Regions from separate parts of the Achromobacter sp. JUb104 genome, predicted to be linked through region 2. Evidence: riboswitches for the same ligand, from Rfam matches in the RefSeq annotation. Region 2 holds a riboswitch; the other holds the start of a gene.
What was found. Region 2 has a riboswitch for glycine ahead of M2361_RS02820 (D-amino acid dehydrogenase). Riboswitches for the same ligand answer to the same signal wherever they lie in the genome.

Region 1: another riboswitch for glycine. It lies ahead of gcvT (glycine cleavage system aminomethyltransferase GcvT); the one in region 2 lies ahead of M2361_RS02820 (D-amino acid dehydrogenase).

What each region holds. Positions count from the first base shown of each region.
Region 1 is NZ_JANUEY010000002.1:773,565-783,722, forward strand. Features, by position in the region: gene gcvP (aminomethyl-transferring glycine dehydrogenase) at 1-2,411, opposite strand, end outside; gene gcvH (glycine cleavage system protein GcvH) at 2,487-2,864, opposite strand; gene gcvT (glycine cleavage system aminomethyltransferase GcvT) at 2,967-4,067, opposite strand; glycine riboswitch at 4,160-4,284, opposite strand; glycine riboswitch at 4,320-4,415, opposite strand; gene M2361_RS15445 (ZIP family metal transporter) at 4,532-5,425, opposite strand; gene M2361_RS15450 (superoxide dismutase) at 5,455-6,069, opposite strand; gene M2361_RS15455 (NAD(P)/FAD-dependent oxidoreductase) at 6,264-7,466, opposite strand; gene M2361_RS15460 (arginine/lysine/ornithine decarboxylase) at 7,490-9,751, opposite strand; gene M2361_RS15465 (hypothetical protein) at 9,991-10,158, opposite strand, start outside.
Region 2 is NZ_JANUEY010000001.1:610,816-620,973, reverse strand. Features, by position in the region: gene M2361_RS02845 (MFS transporter) at 1-303, opposite strand, end outside; gene M2361_RS02840 (AraC family transcriptional regulator) at 408-1,442, shown strand; gene M2361_RS02835 (NAD/NADP-dependent octopine/nopaline dehydrogenase family protein) at 1,865-2,962, shown strand; gene M2361_RS02830 (3-hydroxybutyryl-CoA dehydrogenase) at 2,965-3,945, shown strand; gene ampC (class C beta-lactamase) at 3,954-5,249, opposite strand; glycine riboswitch at 5,363-5,453, shown strand; gene M2361_RS02820 (D-amino acid dehydrogenase) at 5,594-6,841, shown strand; gene M2361_RS02815 (M23 family metallopeptidase) at 6,798-7,352, opposite strand; gene M2361_RS02810 (beta-propeller fold lactonase family protein) at 7,467-8,711, opposite strand; gene M2361_RS02805 (FAD-binding oxidoreductase) at 8,743-10,158, opposite strand, start outside.

The sequences.
Region 1 (10,158 bases), on a different contig from region 2:
CGGCCCGCGTACAGCACCGGGTAGTGGTCGCGCAGGCGGGTGGCGATGTAGTTGGCGTTCAGGATGGCCACTTCGGTGGCGCGGCGCAGGCCGTCGGCGCCCATCAGCGCGATGTACACGAACGGAATCGGCAGAATGCCGGCCGAGCCGAACGGCGCGGCCGAGACCGGGCCGACCTTGGCGTCGCCAGGCAGCTTGCCCTGCTCGTTCACCACGCCCGGCAGGTACGGCGCCAGATGCGCGCGCACCGCCACGGGACCCACGCCGGGGCCGCCGCCGCCATGCGGAATGCAGAAGGTCTTGTGCAGGTTCAGGTGCGACACGTCGGACCCGAACTTGCCCGGCTGGGCCACGCCCACCATCGCGTTCATGTTGGCGCCGTCCAGGTAGACCTGGCCGCCGGCCTGGTGGACCAGGTCGCAGATTTCGGTGACGGCTTCCTCGAACACGCCGTGCGTGGACGGGTAGGTGATCATCAGCGCGGCGAGCTTGTCGCCCACCTGTTCGATCTTGGCGCGCAGGTCGGAAAGATCGACGTTGCCGTTGGAATCAGACGCCACCACCACCACGTCCATGCCGGCCAGTTGGGCCGACGCGGGGTTGGTGCCGTGGGCCGAAGCCGGGATCAGGCAGACGTTGCGCTGATGCTGGCCGTTGGCCTGGTGGTAGCCGCGAATTGCCAGCAGGCCGGCGTATTCGCCCTGCGCGCCCGAGTTGGGTTGCAGGCTGATGTTGTCGTAGCCGGTGATTTCGCACAGCGCGGCGGACAGGCGGTCGATCAGTTCGTTGTAGCCCTGGCTTTGCGAGGCGGGCGCAAACGGGTGGATCAGCGCGAACTCGGGCCAGGTGATGGGGATCATCTCGGCCGTGGCGTTCAGCTTCATGGTGCACGAACCCAGCGGGATCATCGTGCGGTCCAGTGCCAGGTCCTTGTCGGCCAGCTTGCGCAGGTAGCGCAGCATGTCGGTTTCGGACTGCACGCTGGAGAAGACCGGGTGCTTCAGGATGGCGCTTTCGCGCGCGACCGATGCGGGAATGCCGCTGGCGGCGGCCGCGTCCAGCGCGTCGATGTCGAGTTCGACGTCGTCGCGTTCCAGGCCGGCGGCGAACACGTTGACCAGCGCTTGCAGGTCAGCGACGGTGACGGTTTCGTCCAGCGACACCGCCAGGCGCGCGCCATCGACGCGGCGCAGGTTGATGTGCTCGCACTCGGCGGCGGTCAGGATGGCCGGGGTGGCGGCGCCGGTTTCCAGCAACAGCGTGTCGAAGAAGGTGTCGTTCACGACCTTCACGCCCAGCTTGATCAGTTCACCACGCAGGATGGCGGTGCTGCGCTGCACGCGCTGGGCGATGCGGCGGATGCCTTCCGGACCATGCCACACGGCGTACATGCCGGCCATCACGGCCAGCAGCACTTGCGCCGTGCAGATGTTGGACGTGGCCTTCTCGCGGCGGATGTGCTGTTCGCGCGTTTGCAGCGCCAGGCGCATCGCCGGGTTGCCTTGCGCGTCTTTCGACACGCCGACCAAACGGCCGGCCATGTTGCGCTTGAAGGAATCCTTGCAGGCCATGAAGCCGGCGTGCGGGCCGCCAAAGCCGAACGGCACGCCGAAGCGTTGCGCCGAACCAATGGCGATGTCCGCGCCCCACTCGCCCGGGGCGGCCAACAGAGCCAGCGCCAGCAGGTCGGTGGCGCAAGCGACCACGGCGCCTTGCGCGTGGGCGGCTTCAGCCAGCTTGCGGTAGTCGGACACGGAACCGGTGCTGTGCGGGTATTGCAGCAGCACGCCAAAGCACTCGGGCAGACCTTCGGCCTCGTCACCGACGGCGATTTCCAGCCCCAGGCCTTCGGCGCGCGTACGCACGACTTCAATGGTCTGCGGATGCACGTGGCGCGAAATGAAGAACACCGGGCTTTGCGACTTGGCGCCACGGCGAGCCAGCGTCATGGCTTCGGCGGCGGCGGTGCTTTCGTCCAGCAGCGAGGCGTTGGAGATGTCCAGCCCGGTCAGGTCGGCGACCATGGTCTGGTAGTTCAGCAGGGCTTCAAGACGGCCCTGCGAGATCTCCGGCTGATACGGCGTGTAGGCCGTGTACCAGGCGGGGTTCTCAAGAATGTTGCGCAGCACGACGTTGGGCGTCTGCGTGCCGTAGTACCCCTGGCCGATGTAGTTGCGAAAGACCTTGTTGCGGCCGGCAATCTGCTTCAGCTCGGCCAGCACGTCGGGTTCGCTGCGCGAGGGCGGCAGCGCCAGCGGGGCCTGGCTGCGGATCTTGGCGGGCACGACTTCGTCGATCAGGGCGTCCAGGCTGGCGCTGCCAATCACTTGGAGCATGGCGGCCTGGTCGGCGTCGGACGGGCCGATGTGGCGGGGGATGAAGTCGGTATGGGTGTCTAGGGCGCGCGACATGGAGAGATCTCGGGGTGGTGGTGCATTTCGCGAGCCGGGCGCGCCACGAGGACGGCGCGCCCGGCTCGAACCGGCTTAACCGTTGGCGACGGCTTCGTAGCCGGCGGCATCCAGCAGCTTGTCGGCGTCGGCGGAGTTCACCGGCTTGATCTTGAAGATCCAGGTGGTGAAGGCCGATTCGTTGATCAGGCTGGGGTTGTTTTCCAGTTCGTCGTTGAAAGCGACGATTTCACCGTCGACCGGGGCGTAGATGTCGGAAGCGGCCTTGACCGACTCGACCACGCCGGCGGTTTCGCCCGCCTTCAGCTTGGCGCCGACATTCACGTCGCCAACGAAAACCAGGTCGCCCAATTGGTCCTGGGCGGTGTCGGTGATGCCGACGACGAACACGTCGCCTTCAGCTTTGACCCATTCGTGGGACGAGGTGTACTTGCGATCGGTGGGCAGGCTCATGGGAAATCCTCTAGGGAATACGGGGTAGATGAATGGTGTTGCGCGCCTCGCGCGAACGCCGCGTGCGTGTAGGCAGGCGGCCGGTCGCGCGAAGCTTCGAGTTTACGAGTGTTCGACGGCTTTGCCGTTACGGACAAAAGGCAGCTTGCAGACCAGGGCGGGCACCCATTTGCCGCGGATATCGACTTCGACCGTGTCGCCCGGACGCACGCCTTGCGGCAGGCGGGCAAAGCCGATCGACACGCCCAGCGTGGGCGACATGGTGCCGCTGGTGAGTTCGCCCGTGCCGGCCGGCGTGCGCACGGCCATGTGGGCGCGCATCACGCCGCGCTCTTGCAGCTTCAGGCCGACAAAGGCGGCGGGGGTGGCGAATTGTTCCAGCGCGTCGCGGCCGATGAAGCGGCGCTCGGCGTTCTTCAAGGACACGGTCCAGGTCAGGCCGGCCTGGTCGGGCTGGGTCAGCTCGTCCATGTCCTGGCCGTACAGGTTCATGCCGGCTTCCAGGCGCAGCGTGTCACGCGCGCCCAGGCCCGCCGGGCGCACGCCCTGGGCGGCAAGGTCGCGCCACAATTGCACGACGTCGTCGGCGGGCAGGACGATTTCAAAGCCGTCTTCGCCGGTGTAGCCGGTGCGCGCGACGAGCGTGTCGTCGCCCACGCGGGCGGCGACGAAAGGCGTCAGGGGTTCGGAGACGGCCTGCCAGGCCGGACGCGCGGCCCAGACCTTGGCGCGGGCGTTGGGGCCCTGCACGGCCACCATGGCCAGGTCGCGGCGCGGGGTGATGGCGACGTCGAAATTGCCGGCCTGCTTCACACGCTGCATCCAGGCCACGTCTTTGTCGGCGGTGCCGGCGTTGACCACCACGCGCCATTCGTCGGCGGCGAAGAAATAGATGATCAGGTCGTCGATGACGCCGCCCTGCGGGTTCAGCATGCAGGAATACAGCGCCTTGCCGGGCACGGTCAGCTTGGCGACGTCGTTGGCGACCAGGCGTTGCAGGAAGGCGTAGGCGTCGGGGCCGACAACATCGACGTTCAGCATGTGCGACACGTCGAACATGCCGGCGTCCTGGCGCACCGCGTGGTGTTCCTCAAGCTGCGAGCCGTAGGCCAAGGGCATGTCCCAGCCGCCGAAATCGACCATTCGGGCGCCGGAGGCGATGTGTTCGTCGGCCAGCGGGGTGCGTTTGAGGGTTGCGGACATGCGCGAGAACTCCGGGACGGCAATGCTTTGCCAGGGTTACGGAATGCCGGTCGTGACAAGGCTGATTGCGCTTGCACGGCATCGGCTGAATCTTCCGCCCCTCTGTCCTTTTGCCTGAGAGTTGCCCCGCGCGTGGCGGGTTTGCACCTTCGGCGCCTGGGCTGCTCGCTGTGTCCCGAATTTCGGGGCGGCGCCAGGTCTCTCCAGAGTACTGTTTTGCCGCATCCACACGGTGAAAAAACCGGGACGGGGCAAGCATGTGCGGTATCGGTTACCTGAGCGATTCTGGGCGAATTGCGCCTTCGGCGGCGGCCCACTGAAACGGCCGCTCTCTCCCGCAAACATGCGTGACAGCGGCGCCAAGCATACAACGAAAACAAGCCCCGGAAAAGCGCGATTTCGGGGCTCGGCCCCTGGGCAAACCGCTGCCGGGACCCGCGCCCAGCTTGACGCCAGCGCCGAAACTAACCCAGCGCCGTGTCCAGCAGCATCATCAGCACAAAGCCCAGCATCAGCCCGCACGTGGCGTAGACCTCGTGCCCCTTGCGGTGCGACTCGGGAATGATTTCATGGCTGATGACAAACAGCATGGCGCCCGCCGCGAAGCCCAGGCCCCAGGGCAGCAGCAACGCTGACCAGCCGACGATGGCGGCGCCCAGCACGGCGCCCAGCGGCTCGACCAGCCCCGACAACATCCCCAGCGCCACGGCGAAGGTTCGCGTGTAGCCGGCTGCCAGCAACGCCACCGCCACGACCAACCCTTCGGGAACGTCCTGGATGGCGATGCCGGTAGCCAGCGCGGTGCCCGCCACCGGATCGCCGCCCGCAAAGCCGACCCCGATGGCCAGGCCTTCGGGCAGGTTATGCAAGGTGATGGCGATGACGAACAGCCAGGCCCGGCGAATGCGGCGCGACTCGATGCCTTCGCGGCCCTTGATGAAGTGCTCGTGTGGCAGCGTGCGATCCATGATGAGCAGCACGGCGGCGCCCAGCAGAATGGCCGCCCCCACCGTCAGCCCCGCGCCCCAGGGGCCCATGCCCTGGCTTTCGGCCGCCGCGATGCCCGGGGCCACCAGCGAAAACGCGCAGGCCGCCAGCATGACGCCGGCGCCGAAGCCGAACATGCTGTCCTGGACCTTTTGCGGAATGGTGCGGGCGAACAGAATGGGCAAGGTGCCCAGCGCGGTGGCGGCGGCGGCCACCAGGCCGCCCAGCAATGCGTCAGCCACGTGCGGCGCGCGCACATCCAGATAGGCCCACAACTGGTGCAAAGCCAGGCATGACACCAAAACCGCCAGCGTCCAGACACTGATGCTGGTGGCCGCGGGACGCACGCGATGACGACTGAAGGTGTTCATGGGGCGGCTGCCTCCGTCACAGAGCGGGCTTAGCCCTTCGCAGCCGCATAGCGGCGAGCCACTTCGGACCAATTCACGACATTGTAAAAGGCGCCAATGTATTCAGGGCGACGGTTTTGGTACTTGAGGTAATAGGCGTGTTCCCAGACGTCCAGGCCCAGGATCGGGGTGTTGCCCTGCATCAGCGGGCTGTCCTGGTTGGCGCTGCTTTCCACGACCAGCTTGCCGGCGGGCGTGACCGAGAGCCAGGCCCAGCCGCTGCCGAAGCGGGTCAAGGCGGCTTTGGTGAAGACCTCGCGGAAGGCGGCCAGGCCACCCAGTTCGGCGTCGATGGCGGCGGCCAGCGCGCCATCGGGTTCACCGCCGCCTTCGGGCGACATCACGGACCAGAACAAGCTGTGGTTGGCGTGGCCACCGCCATGGTTGCGGACCGCGCCCCGTATGGCTTCCGGCAATTGGTCCAGGCGCGCGACCAAGGCTTCAACGGGTTCTTCCGTGCTGATACCGGCGCCATCCAGCGCCGCGTTCAGGCTGGTGACGTAGGTTTGATGATGCTTGCTGTAGTGGATCTCCATCGTCATCGCGTCGATGTGAGGCTCCAGGGCGTCATAGGCGTAGGGCAGCGTCGGAAGGGTATAGGGCATGCATGTCTCCGTGGGATTGGTGCCTTTGCATCGAAAGGTGCCAGTCGAAATCGAAAACATAAATGATATGTATTTTTATTTGATAAAACAATGACGGCGTGGATGTTGGGCCATTACCGCAACATTAGCGCGCCATCACCGCGCCATCACTGCTTCATCACAGCGATGACGGCAACACCCAACTACAACACCAACTACAGCGCCTTGCCGCAGGCCACGCCCGAAGCCCAGGCCCATTGGAAGTTGTAGCCGCCCAGCCAGCCCGTCACGTCCACGGCTTCGCCAATGAAATACAGGCCGGACGTGGTTTTGGCTTGCATGGATTTCTGGTCCAGGCCGCGTGTATCGACGCCGCCGCGCATCACCTCGGCCTTTTTGTAGCCGGCCGTGCCGCTGGGCACCAGTGTCCATTGATGGATGTCTTGCGCCAACGCACGCAGTGTTTTGTCCGGCGCGTCGGCCAGGCGCATCGCGGCAAGGCCGGGCTTGCCGCCCTGCTCCGCCAGATGCAGCCAGCGGTCGGCCAGCCGCTTGGGCCATAACCCGGCAAGTACGGTATGCAATTGCTGCCGGTTGCCCGACTTGGAAGCCAGCAGTTCTTCGGCCAGGTCGCGGCCCGGCGCCAGGTCGATGACGATGGGCTCGCCCGGTTTCCAATAGCTGGAAATCTGCAAGATGCCCGGCCCGGACAAGCCACGATGGGTGAACAGCAGGTCTTCCAGAAATTCGCCCCGGGTCTTGCCCTGCCCCGTGTGCAGGCCCACTTCAAGCGCCACGCCCGACAGTTCGGACAGCGCCTGCCATTGCGCTGGGTCGAAGGTCAGCGGCACCAGCGCGGGGCGCGGCTCGACCACCTTCAAGCCGAATTGGCGCGCAATCTTCAAGCCAAAGTCGGTAGCGCCCAATTGCGGGATCGCCATGCCGCCCGTGGCCACCACCAGCTTGGCCGCGCGGATCACGCCTTGGCTGGTGCGCAGTTCGAAGCCCTGTTCGCCATGGCTGATCTCGGCCACCGAACAGCCCATGCGCCACTGCACATTGCCCGCGTCGCACTCGGCGCGCAGCATGTCGATGATGGATTCGCTGGAATCGTTGCAGAACAACTGGCCACGATGCTTCTCGTGCCAGGCGATGTGATGGCGCTTCATCAGCGCCAGAAAATCCTGCGGCGTATAGGCCGACAGTGCCGAGCGGCAGAAATGCGGGTTATCGGACAGAAAATTGGCGGGTCCGGTCCCGATGTTGGTGAAGTTGCAGCGGCCGCCGCCCGAAATGCGGATTTTCTCGGCCAGGCGCTCGGTGTGGTCGACCAGCACCACGCGCAAGCCGCGCTGGCCGGCTACCGCTGCACACATCATGCCAGCGGCGCCGGCGCCGAGTACGGCTACATCAAACATCAGGACTCCAGACCCGCCGGGTCTTATTCTTCGATCAGGCAATCAACGTAGTAGCGCTTTTCGCCATCCGGACCCAATTCATCGGCCAGGCCGTGAATATAGGTTTCGAAGCCGGGGAAGCGCTCGTTGAATTCACGCGCGAATTGCAGGTACTGCACGATGGTGCGGTTGAAGCGTTCGCCCGGAATCAACAGCGGAATGCCCGGGGGATACGGGGTTAACAGCACGCCCGTGACGCGGCCTTCCAGCTTGTCGATGTCGACGCGCTCGACCTCGCGGTGCGCCATGCGCGCGAAGGCGTCCGACGGCTTCAGCGCCGGCACCATGTCGCTCAGGTACATCTCGGTGGTCAGGCGGGCGACGTCGCGCGCGCGGTAGGCTTCGTGGATTTCCTGGCACAGATCGCGCAGGCCCATGCGCTCGTAGCGGCGATGCACGCGGCAGAAGTCCGGCAGGATGCGCCACAGCGGCTGGTTGCGGTCGTAGTCGTCCTTGAACTGCTGCAACGCGGTCAACAGCGTGTTCCAACGGCCCTTGGTGATGCCGATGGTGAACAGGATGAAGAACGAATACAGGCCGGTCTTTTCAACCACCACGCCGTGCTCGGTCAGGTACTTGGAGACCAGCGCGGCCGGGATGCCGGTTTCGCCGAAGCTGCCCGACATGTCCAGCCCCGGCGTGATGACCGTGGCCTTGATCGGGTCCAGCATGTTGAAGCCTTCGGCCATTTCGCCGAAGCCGTGCCAGTGGTCGTTGGCTTCCAGGATCCATTCGTCGCGGTTGCCGATGCCTTCGGACACCAGGCGGTTCGGGCCCCAGACCTTGAACCACCAGTCGTTCTTGCCGAATTCCGATTCCACCTTGCGCATGGCGCGGCGGAAGTCCAGCGCTTCGCGGATGCTTTCCTCGACCAGCGCGGTGCCTCCGGGCGGTTCCATCATGGCGGCGGCCACGTCGCACGACGCGATGATCGCGTACTGCGGCGACGTCGACGTGTGCATCAGGTACGCCTCGTTGAAGACGTTGCGGTCCAGTTTGCGGGTCTCGGATTCCTGCACGATGATCTGCGAGGCCTGCGAAATGCCGGCCAAGAGCTTGTGCGTGGAGTGCGTGGCGAACACCATCGCGTCCTGGCTGCGCGGGCGGTCCTGGCCGATGGCGTGCATGTCCTGGTAGAACTCGTGGAACGAGGCGTGCGGCAGCCAGGCTTCGTCAAAGTGCAGCGTATCGACATAGCTGCCGAGCTGTTCCTTGATCATTTCCACGTTGTAGATGACACCGTCGTACGTGCTTTGCGTCAGCGTCAGGATGCGCGGATTCTTGTTCACCGCTTCGCGCGCGAAGGGGTTGGCTTCGATCTTCTTGCGGATGTTGTCCGGGTGGAATTCTTCCAGCGGGATCGGCCCAATGATGCCCAGGTGGTTGCGCGTGGGGCGCAGGAACACCGGGATCGCGCCCGTCATCGTGATGGCGTGCAGGATCGACTTGTGGCAGTTGCGGTCCACCACGACAACGTCACCGGCCGCGACGTTGGCGTGCCACACGACCTTGTTGGACGTGGACGTGCCGTTGGTCACGAAGAAGCAGTGGTCGGCGTGGAAGATGCGGGCGGCGTTCAGTTCGGACTCGGCCACGGGGCCGGTGTGGTCCAGCAGTTGGCCCAGTTCGTCCACGGCGTTGCAGACGTCGGCGCGCAGCATGTTTTCACCGAAGAACTGGTGGAACATGCGGCCCACGGGGCTCTTCAGGAAGGCGACGCCGCCCGAGTGGCCCGGGCAGTGCCAGGAATACGAACCGTCTTGCGCGTACTTGACCAGCTCGCGGAAGAACGGCGGCGGCAGCGAATCCACGTAGCTGCGCGCTTCGCGGATGATGTGGCGCGCCACAAATTCGGGGGTGTCCTCGAACATGTGGATGAAGCCGTGCAGCTCGCGCAGGATGTCGTTCGGAATGTGTTCCGACGTGCGCGTCTCGCCATACAGATAGATGGGGATGTCGGCGTTGCGGAAGCGCAGTTCGCCGATGAACATACGCAAGTTCTTGATCGCGCTGGCCACGTCCTCGGGGGAGTCCACGTCGAACTCTTCATCGTCGATCGACAGGATGAAGGCGCTGGCGCGGCTTTGCTGTTGCGCAAACGAACTCAGGTCGCCATAACTGGTTACCCCGATCACCTCGACGCCCTCGGCCTCGATCGCTTCAGATAAGGCACGAATACCCAAACCGGACGCGTTCTCGGAACGGTAGTCCTCGTCGATGATGAAAATGGGGAAGCGAAATTTCATGCAGGCGCTCCTGGGGGCATGGCGGGTTCGGACGCGTAACGCGGCGCGAGTGTACTGCTAGTAAAAATCCGGCTGATGACAGACGGCGCGAGCCCCCGCCGACAGGCGGGAATGGCCGAATTGTAGGGCTGTTTTTCTTTCAGTCCTACGGGAAATCCCCAGATAGGCCGAACGGCCGTTGTCATCGCGCCAAAAGCGGCGGCTTTCGGCGCGGCGGCAGCGGCTGCCAAGGGGAAAACCTACCGGATGGTGCAAGCCTCACCGGCCCGCAAGGCCGAGGTGAACTGCTCGAAGTAGGCGGGAATGGACTCGGTGGCCCCGTCCCGGATGCGGCGCTCGACCTTGGCGATGGCGCCAAAGCAGACTTCGGCCCCGGGGTCGCCGCATACGAGCACGACGGGGTCGTC
Region 2 (10,158 bases):
GGCAGCCGTCGCCAGGCTCCAGAACGCCACGCCGATCGCGATGATCTTCGGGCGCGAATAGCGGTCGGCCAGCAAGGCGATGGGAATGCCCATGACGGCATAGAACAAGGAAAACGCCAGGCCGTGCAGCAGGCTGAACTGCGTGTCGGACAGTTGCAGATCGTGCTTGATCGGTTCGATCATCAGCGCCAGGATCTGCCGGTCGACGAAGGAAAATATGTACGCTAGCATGCATATCACCACGACGTACCACTCGTAGGCGTAGCGTCTTTTGGCCAGTGGCGGCAGCGTGGCGTCAGTCATGTTTTTCCCTTGTCTTGTCCTTGTTTTGTCCATCGTTTGTAGGTCTTTGCGCCGCTGGACTCTATACGCCGCGCGCAACGACTGTTCCCACCGCGCAGGAAAGCATGTTCAACGACACCTATCCGCTGAACCGCCATTGCTTGCTGAACTCGGGCAACGCCGCCGAGGTCAAGGATCAGGTCAGCCAACATTTGTGGTCGCACCGCATGTGCGTCGCCCAGGGAAAACCCTTGCAGTCGCGGCTGTACGGCGTGTTCTTCGGCAACGCCGCGCTGTTTGATCTGCACTACGGCGCCGAAGTCGAGATCGACGCGGGCGACATCGCCAGCTACTACCTGATCCGCATCACGCTGCAAGGCTCGGGCCTGGTCACGCTGGGCAAGCGCAGCGCGGCCATGCAAGCGGGCAGCCTGACGATTTCGTCGCCGTCCGAACCCAGCATCATCAGCATCGGCCGCGACTGCCGCAACCTGATCCTGCGCGTGGAACGCCAGGCGCTTGAACATCAGCTGCAACGCCTGCTGGACCGGCCCATCAAGCACGCGCTGGTCTTCGACCTGGCAGTCGGCCCGGATTCCCCCGGCCTGGCCGCCGTGCGCGAAACGCTGGACTATCTTTGCCGGCTGTACCAGCACCCCGCCATCGATGGCGTGACGCAGACGCTGGCGGCGGGCTTTTCCGACTATCTGCTGGCCTTGCTGCTGACGCAGTTGCCGCATAACTATTCCGACGCGCTGCGCGCCGACCATCGCCAGCCCTTGCCGCAGCATGTGCGCCGCGCGCGCGACTACATCGAGACCCATGTCGATGAGGCGATCTCATTGGCTGACTTGGCGGCGCACTGCGGCGTGTCCGTGCGCACGCTGCAAAACGGCTTCACGCAGTTTCTCAAGCAGAGCCCCAGCGACTACGTGCGCAACCAGCGCCTGACGCTGGTGCATGCCGCGCTGGAACAGGCCCGCGCGGGCGACAGCGTGACCGACATCCTGCTGCGCCACGGCGTAACCAGCTTCGGCCATTTCGCCACCCACTACCGCAAGCGCTACGGCCGCCTGCCATCGGACACCCTGCGCCAAAATCGTAGGATGGGTGAAGCGCGAGACGCTATCCAAAAAAAATGGAATGGAGATCGCGCGTAACCCATCGCGCGGGGGTGGTACTGTGGCTGCGCGGGTTAAGAATTCCGCCGTTGCATGATGGGTTGCGCGCGTTGCGCAGCATTCGCGCGTAACTCATAGCTGCCTGCCCTCGGACACCTTGCGCCAGCATCGTAGGATGGGTGAAGCGCGAGACGCCATCCAAAAAAAATGGAATGGAGATCGCGCGTAACCCATCGCGCGGAGGTGGTGTCGTGGCTGCGGGGGTTAAGAATTCCATCGCTGCTTGATGGGTTGCGCGCGTTGCGCAGCATTGTTCTTTTTTAAGGATTCTCGCGCTTCACCCATCCTACGGGTTGCGCGCGTTGTAATCCCTTGCCGGATCTGAACGGCGCTTGCGCGTTTGGCGCAGCCCGCGCCACGCACCACCGCTAGGATCAAGCCTTCATCGAAGGAGCTTGATCATGCGAATCAGCGTCATAGGCGGCGGACACGGCTGCTACGCGGCAGCCGCCGAACTGGCCGAAAAAGGACACGAGGTGCGCTGGTGGCGCCGCGACGGCGCCGCCTTCCGGGGCTTGCGCGATGCCGGCGCGTTGACGGTCACCGACTATCGCGGCACCCGTCAGGTTCCCTTGGGTTCCGGCCCCGGCCATCTGGCGCTGACCGACGCCTTGCAAGACGCCGTGGCCGACGCGCAAGTGCTGGTCATTCCCCTGCCCTGCACCACCCACGACGCGCTTGCCCCCGCCTTGGCGCCGCTGCTGCAAGACGGCCAGGTGGTGTTCCTGCCACCCGGAACCTTCGGCAGCTACCTCTTCGCGCGCGCGCAGAAAGACGCCGGCAACCCCGCCCGCGTCGCCTACGCGGAAACCGGCACCCTGCCCTATCTGGCGCGCAAGCACGGCAACACGGTGGTGATCAGCGGCTACGCCACGCGCCTGCCCACGGGCGTGTTTCCCAGCCGCCTGGCCGACAACGCGCTGGCGCTGCTGGGCCAGGCCTACCCCAGCATTGAACCCATTGAAGACGGGCTGGCCGGCGCGCTGATGAACGCCGGCCCCATCATTCACCCGCCGCTTATTCTGATGAATGCCGGGCCCTTGGAGCATTTCGACAAGTGGGACATCCATAACGAAGGCACGCAGCCGTCCATCCGCCGCGTGACCGACGCACTGGACGCCGAACGCGTGGCCATCCGCGAGGCGCTGGGCTACGCCGCGCCGCACTTTCCGCTGGCCGACCACTACGCCAGCGAAGGCGACGAATGGATGTACGGCCGCGGCGCGCACGGCAAGCTGACCGACAGCGGCGACTGGCGCGAAACCATCGACCTGCACACGCACCGCTACATGCTGGAAGACACGCGGCTGGGCCTGTCATTCCTGGTATCCACCGGCCGCTGGGCGGGCGTGCCGACGCCGGTGGCGCAGGGCCTGCTGAATATCGCCAGCGCCATCACCGGCCGCGATCTCTACGCCGAGGGCCGCACGCTGGAACGCCTGGGCCTGGACCGCTTGTCGCGCGCCGGCATGGCGGAATTGCTGGAACAGGGGTGCTGAACATGGAAGACAGAATCTGCGTGATCGGCGCCGGCCGCATGGGCGAAGGCATCACCTTGTCGTACGTGCATGCCGGCCGCGACGTGACGCTTATCGACATCAAGCCCAGAACGCCCGCCGAACAAGCCGAGCACCACGCGCGCGTGCGGGCCAACCTGCGCCGCGAACTGGGCACGCTAAGCCGCCTGGGTTTACTGGACGCCGACCAGGCCGACACCGCCATGCAGCGCGTGCGCCTGTGCGGGCGCGACGACGCCATTGCCGATCTTCAACACGCGCGCGTCATCTTCGAAGCCGTGCCCGAACGCCTGGACGCCAAGCGCGACGCCTTCGCCTGGTTGGGGCAGGTCTGCGCGAAGGACGCCGTCATTGCGTCAACCACCTCAACATTTCTGGTGACCGAGCTGGCGGAACTGGTGCAACACCCGGAACGCTTTCTGAACGCGCACTGGCTCAACCCGGCCTATCTGATTCCGCTGGTTGAGGTCAGCCGTGGGCCGCGTACAAACGATGCCGCCTTGCAAGCCTTGCTGGACGTGCTACGTCAGGCCGGCAAGGTGCCCGTGCAGTGCGCGCCGTCGGCGGGCTACATCGTGCCGCGCATTCAGGCACTGGCGATGAACGAAGCCGCCCGCATGGTCGAGGAAGGCGTGGCCAGCGCCGAAGACATCGACACCGCCGTGCGCCTGGGATTCGGATTGCGCTTTTCGGTGCTGGGCTTGCTGGAATTCATCGACTGGGGTGGCGGCGACATCCTGTACTACGCGTCGCGCTACCTTGAAAGCGAGATCGGCCCGCGCTTCGCGTCGCCTGACGTCATCGCCCGCAACATGGAACAAGGCCGCAATGGGCTGCGAGATGGCAAAGGCTTCTACGACTACGCCGGCGTAGACGTGGATGCCTACAAAATGGAGCGCCTGGGACAGTTGTGCAAGCGGTTGGAAGTGATGGGGCTATTGCCGCGCGCGGGTGGTGCGCGCTAGCCAAGCCCTCAGTGCGCGTCCGCCTCAAGAATGCGATACGCCAGGCGCACGCGCGCTTCGTTCGGAATATTCCGATTCGCCAGGATCACCACGCCGACCTTCCTGGCCGGCACGAACGCCACGTAGGCGCCAAAGCCGTTGGTGGAACCGGTCTTGTTGATCCACACATCGGCGCGCGGCGCTTGCGGTGGGGTCAAGGCCTTGGCCGGTTGGCTCTGGCTGTTCATCGTGCCGGCATTGGCGGCAACCAGCGCTTCCAGCGTCACCGGGTACGCCAGTTGTTCCCACGCCAGGTCTTGCGTCATCGGACCCAGGTCGTAGTAGCCCACGTGCGTATCCGCCAGCGCCTTGGCAATTACGGTGTCACCAATGACGCGCTTGGCAATCCTCGCTTCCCGCGCGGCCTTGGCGCTGAATTCGCGCGGGGCAGACGCCACACCCATGTTCGCGTCCACAAAACGGATCAGGTCGCTGGCACTGGTCTTCACGCCGTACGCTTCGTCGGCCAGCACACCCGGGTTCACGCGCACGGGCGCGTTCTGCTTGTTGTAGCCCTGCGCGTAGTCGCCCATCTTGGCGGCCGGCACGTGGATATACGTGTTGGACAAGCCCAGCTTGGGCAACAGCGTCTTCTCGATAGCTTCAGCATAAGGCTGGCCGAGGCTCTTGGCCGCCACCACGCCCAGCATGCCGATGCTGGGGTTGGCATAGGTGCGGTACGTGCCCGGCGCGTAGCGCGGCGTCCACGCGGCCAGGTAGGCCATCAGTTGGGCGTCGTCCGTCACAACGTCCGGCACTTGCAAGGGAAAGCCGCCACCCGTGTGGGTACCCAGGTGGATCAGGTTCAGTTTGCCGAATGCCGTGCCTTGCAAGGTCGGCAAGAAGCGCGCCGGGCTGTCGGAGAGCGACAGCTTGCCCAACGCTTGGGCATAGGTTGCCAGGGTGGCGGTAAAGGTCTTGCTGATGGAGCCTAGCTCGAACAGCGTGTCGCGGCTGACAGGCGTGTGCGTTTGCAGCGAGGCCACGCCATAGTTCCGGAACTCATGGTGCCCATCGCGCGTGACGGCAATGGCCAGACCGGCAACGTCGTACTCCTGCATCAGCGCATGCACGGCGTCGTCGATATCGGCGCCAGGAGGCACCGGCTCGGCACGTACGGGCTGGCCCGAGGTGGCGGATTGATCAGCCTTCATAGGCGACGAGCCCGCCTGAACGCCGGACACGGCCACCAAAGAAAACACAGCGCCGCCGGCCACGGTAGCCAGGGCTTGCAAGACGGCGCGTCGCGCGGCGTGAAACGTCATTCCTATCGTCCTCTTGGTTTGCGCCGGTCCAACAACGCAGGCGGCGAACGCGACATAGTACTAACCCTGAATCAATTACGACAGGAACTTGGCTATTCTCTACCCCGTCGATTCAAAACCGCGTAGAAGAGATTGGCCCTTGCGGCCGGCGCCGACGGAGCAACCGCCCCGGAAACTCTCAGGCAACAGGACTGCGCGCGTCTAGACAATCTGGAGAGAGGCGCCGTGCGCGCCCACCGAAGGGGAACCCCGCCGCACCCGTCGGCCGGGTGAAGCTCTCAGGTATCAAAGACAGATGGGGTGCCGCATCCGTATTGGTTGCGGCCACACCCTCTGGAGCCACCATGCCCCGCATCGCCATCATTGGCGCCGGTATCACCGGCGTCACGTCCGCCTATGCCTTGTGCAAATTGGGATACCAGGTCACCGTCTACGACCGCCAGCGCTATCCCGCCATGGAAACGTCCTACGCCAACGGCGGCCAACTGTCCGCCAGCAACGCCGAGGTCTGGAACAGCACCGCCACCATTCTCAAAGGGCTGCGCTGGATGCTGCGCAAAAACGCGCCGCTGTTGCTGAACCCCCGGTTCAGTTGGCACAAGTATTCGTGGCTGGCGCAGTTCATGGCGCAAATTCCCAACTACCGCGACAACACCATCGCCACTACCCGCCTGGCCATCCAGGCGCGCCAGCACTTGTTCGACATGGCCGAGGCCGAAGGCATCGACTTCGACCTGGAACGCCGGGGCATCCTGCACATCTACCATGACGCCGACAGCTTCAAGGCGGCGCACCGCGCCAACACGCTGTTGCAAGCCGGCGGCCTGGACCGCTACGCCGTGACGGCCGACGAAGCCCGCGCCATCGAACCCACCCTGCAAACCGGATGCCACGGCGGCTTCTACACGCCATCGGACGCCACAGGCGACATCCACAAGTTCACCCGAGGCCTGGCCCGCGCCTGCGAACGCCGTGGCGTGAGCTTCGTGCAAGACGCCGACATCGGCGCCATCCGCCCGCACAACGGCGGTTACGGGCTGGACGTACTGCGCAACGGCGGCACCGAACGCGAACCGCACGAGGCCGACGCCATCGTGGTGTGCGCGGGGTCCGCCAGCAGACAATTCGCCAAGCTGCTGGGCGACAGGTTGAACATCTACCCGGTCAAGGGCTATTCGATCAGCGTGCACCTGGACGACGCCGACAGCCGCGCAGCCGCGCCCCACGTCAGCTTGCTGGACGAAGCCGCAAAGATCGTCACCAGCCGCCTGGGCGACCGCTTCCGCGTAGCCGGCACGGCCGAGTTCAACGGCTTCAACCTGGACATCCGTGCCGAGCGCGTGCAACCGCTGATCGACTGGACCCGCAAGCATTTCCCCGGCGTGATGACATCGCGGGTCGTCCCGTGGTGCGGCCTGCGCCCCATGACGCCCAACATGCTGCCGCGTGTGGGGCCGGGCAAACGCCCGGGAGTGTTCTACAACACCGGACATGGGCACTTGGGCTGGACCTTATCGGCGGCGACGGCGCAGGTGCTGACGGAAAGCGTCAGGGCGGCGTTTTCTGGGTCACCAACAGCGCATACGGGTTGATGGCCCCGCCGTCATAAATTCCATAATGCAGATGCGGCGGGGTTCCTTGGGCATTCCCCGTATTGCCGACATAACCCAGCACATCACCCGGCGCCACCAATTGCCCGCGTTCAATGTCGGCGTAGCCGTCCAGATGCGCGTAGTAATGCCGTTGGCGGCCGGGGCCCAGCACCCATACCACCTGGCCGCCAAGGTTGTTCGTGCCCACCTGCATCACGACGCCTTCGGTGGTGGACAGCACGGGCGTGCCCCGGGGGGCAAAGATGTCGATGCCTTCGTGGCGCCGGCCGTTCGACCGCGCGGCGCCCCAGGTGTCGGAAAGGCGTCGCGAGGAAACACCCTGCACCGGCACGGGCAATGACGTCGGCGCTTCTTGCCACGCAAGCCGCGCCATATGCCACGGCGCGCGCGCAGCATCGGGCAGGCGGGGCCACGCCCAAACGGCCAGCGCGGCCAACAAGGAAAGTACGACGATGCGCCTGATGAAGCGCAAGACAGGGTTGGCGTTCATGAACGGTTCGACGCTGAGCGGGCGGAGGGGTTCCCCGGTGTCTGAGGCGACTACGGCAGTTGTGACGGCTGCGATAGCCGCGATGGATGCAATGACGCCAATGGGTATGAAGGCTCAGGCGAACACCAGACACACCGGCGTGGGCACCTGGGCCACCACGTCGGGGTTGTCCAGGCGCCCCGTTGCGGCATCGATGCGCAAGCGCAGGATCGAATCACCTTTCTGGTTCAGCGCGTACAAGGCGCCGCCGTCCGGCGCCATGGTCAGTGCGCGCGGAAAGCGCAGCCCTTCCGTCCAGACTTGCAGCGGCGTGAGCGCGCCGTCCGCGCCTATGCCAAAGACGCCGATGCTGTCCGCCTGCGGATGATCGTTCTGGACGCGGCGGGTAGACACATACAGATAGCGGCCGGATGGATGAATGAGCAGTGACGCCGCGTTGGCCGTGCCAGTAAAGCCCGCCGGCGTGGCCGGGACGGTGTGGCGGTGTTCCAGCACACGGCCCGCGATGGAGTCATACCCGTAGCACGACACGCTGGCATCGAGCTCATTGACGACATACAGCAGCGCGCCGTCGGGATGCAGCGCCAGATGGCGTGGCCCGCTGCCCGCAGGCAGTTCGGTGCGCGCGGAGAGCGACAAGTTGCCGTCTGCCAGCGTAAACGCATTGATGCGGTCGCTGCCCAGGTCAGTAGCCAGCACGCGCTGGCCGGTGGGGTCGAACAGCACCATGTGCGGGTGGGCGGATTGCTGTTCGGGACGCGGGCCAGAGCCGGTTTCCTTGACGATGCCTGACACCGCGCCCAACGAACCATCGCGCTGGATGGGCAGCACGTTGTAGGTGCCGCCCAGGTACTGCGCAGTGACCAGATGCTTGCCGTCGGGCGATACCGCCAGGTGCGCTGGCGCGGTGCTGGATAAGGACAGGGGCTGCCGGTTCAACAATCGCAAGCTGCCATCCGCGGCATCAATGGCGTAGGCCTCGGCCGTGCCCCGGGGCAGCCCTTGCCAGTGTTCGATCTCGTTGATGGCGTACAGAAAGCGCCGCGTGGGATGCACGGCCAGATAGGACGGGTTGTCGCTTTCCATTACCTGGACCAGCCGCCAGCCTTGCGCGCGCATCGCAAACACGTGGATGCCCGCGGACGGTGGCCCGCCTGCCGTGCCGCCCGGCGCATCGTGCGTGTAGGTGCCCACATAGGCAAAGCCGGCGGGATCAGCGGGGGATGTAAGGGATGTGGAAGATGGGGCCGATGCCGACGCGCCCATCGCGGACAGCCACGGCGCCGCCGCGCTCGCGGCCGACAAACCACCGGCAAGCTGGATGAAGGATCTGCGCGGCGCGCTGAAGAAGGTGTTCATGGCAGGCTCCGGCAAGGCGAATCGTGCGTCATCACGGGCGCACCGACATCGCATGGTGGAAGACATTATTCGGATCGTAGCGGCGCTTGACCTGTTGCAGGAACGGATAAAGCTCGCCCTTTCCGTAATACAACTGCGGCCAAAAATCATGCGCGAGCATGTCGCGGTCGGGGTAGTTGATGTAGCAGCCTTGATACCTATCCCCCGGATACGGCGTGCCCGCGAATCCCGACAATGGCGAAGGGGCCGCCGGGTCCGTATACACGTCGCGGTAAAAATCCGTCATCCAGCGCAAATGGATGGCGTCCTGGTCGGCATGGGTCCAGTAGGTTTGGTATTGCAGCTTCATGACCGATTCACGCTGATGCACGGCGGTGTCGCGCAGGCGTTCGGGCCGGTTGATGGCGCCGCCGTAAGAGTCCACCTGCAACAGCGACTGGCGCAGGTCAGCGCCGGGCATGTCGCGAGTCAGATGCGTGTAAATGCGCGCGGACTCGTGCACGCTGAAGTTGCGTTTCATGTAGGCGGACTTGTATTTGCCGCGCTGGTTGGGGCCCGAGCCATTGAGCGTTTGCGTGGCCGCCAGCCAGTCGTAGCGGATAACCGTGTGCGGCTCGCTGCAAAGCAGGTCGCCGCCCATGCGCGGGCGTGGCAGGCCTGGCGTGGTGGCCCGCGCGGCAACCGGCGCGCAGGCACGGAAGCGGTCCAGAAAATCTTGCAGCACCGTCAGGTCTCGGCAAGTGCCGTCGGGGTTGCAGAACTGCACGATCATCACGATCTGCCCCGCCGCCTGATGCGTGAGCTTCAGCAACGAGAACATGCCCCAGGTGTCGGCGGCCCTGCCCCGCGTTTCCCAATAGCTGCCATAGATGTCCAGCAGTTGCGCAAAGCGCCGGGGCGTCATGCCGGCCCAGTCGAATGCAACGGTGGCGATGGCCACTTCGCGCGGAGCCTGGGGCAACGTGGCAAAACCATAGCTGGTGATCACGCCGAAGTTTCCGCCGCCCGCCCCTCGGCAGGCACGAAACAGGTCGGCGTCGCGCGTGGCGTCGACGGTGCGCGGCACGACGTTGCCGCCCGCGTCCACGGTCAGGATGTCGACCGCGCTCAGCCAGTCGCACGCCAGCCCTTGCAGGCGCGACAGCAGGCCGTAGCCGCCGCCCGTGATGTGGCCGCCCGCCGCCACCGAATAGCAAGAGCCGCCGGGCAAGGACACGCCATGACGCTTGTACAGGTCCAGGTCGCCGTTCCAGTTTTGCGAACCGGCGGCAATGCGCAGCAGCCCGTCGGATGACGGAGGCACGCGGTCCAGCAAGCTGAGGTCAAGGATGGCGCCGCCCGGATTGTTCGAGACGAAGTCCTCATAGCAGTGGCCCCCGCTACGTATCGTGGGGCGCTTGCCCTGCGCCACGATGCGGGACAGGGCACGGGCCGCGTCATCGGGTGT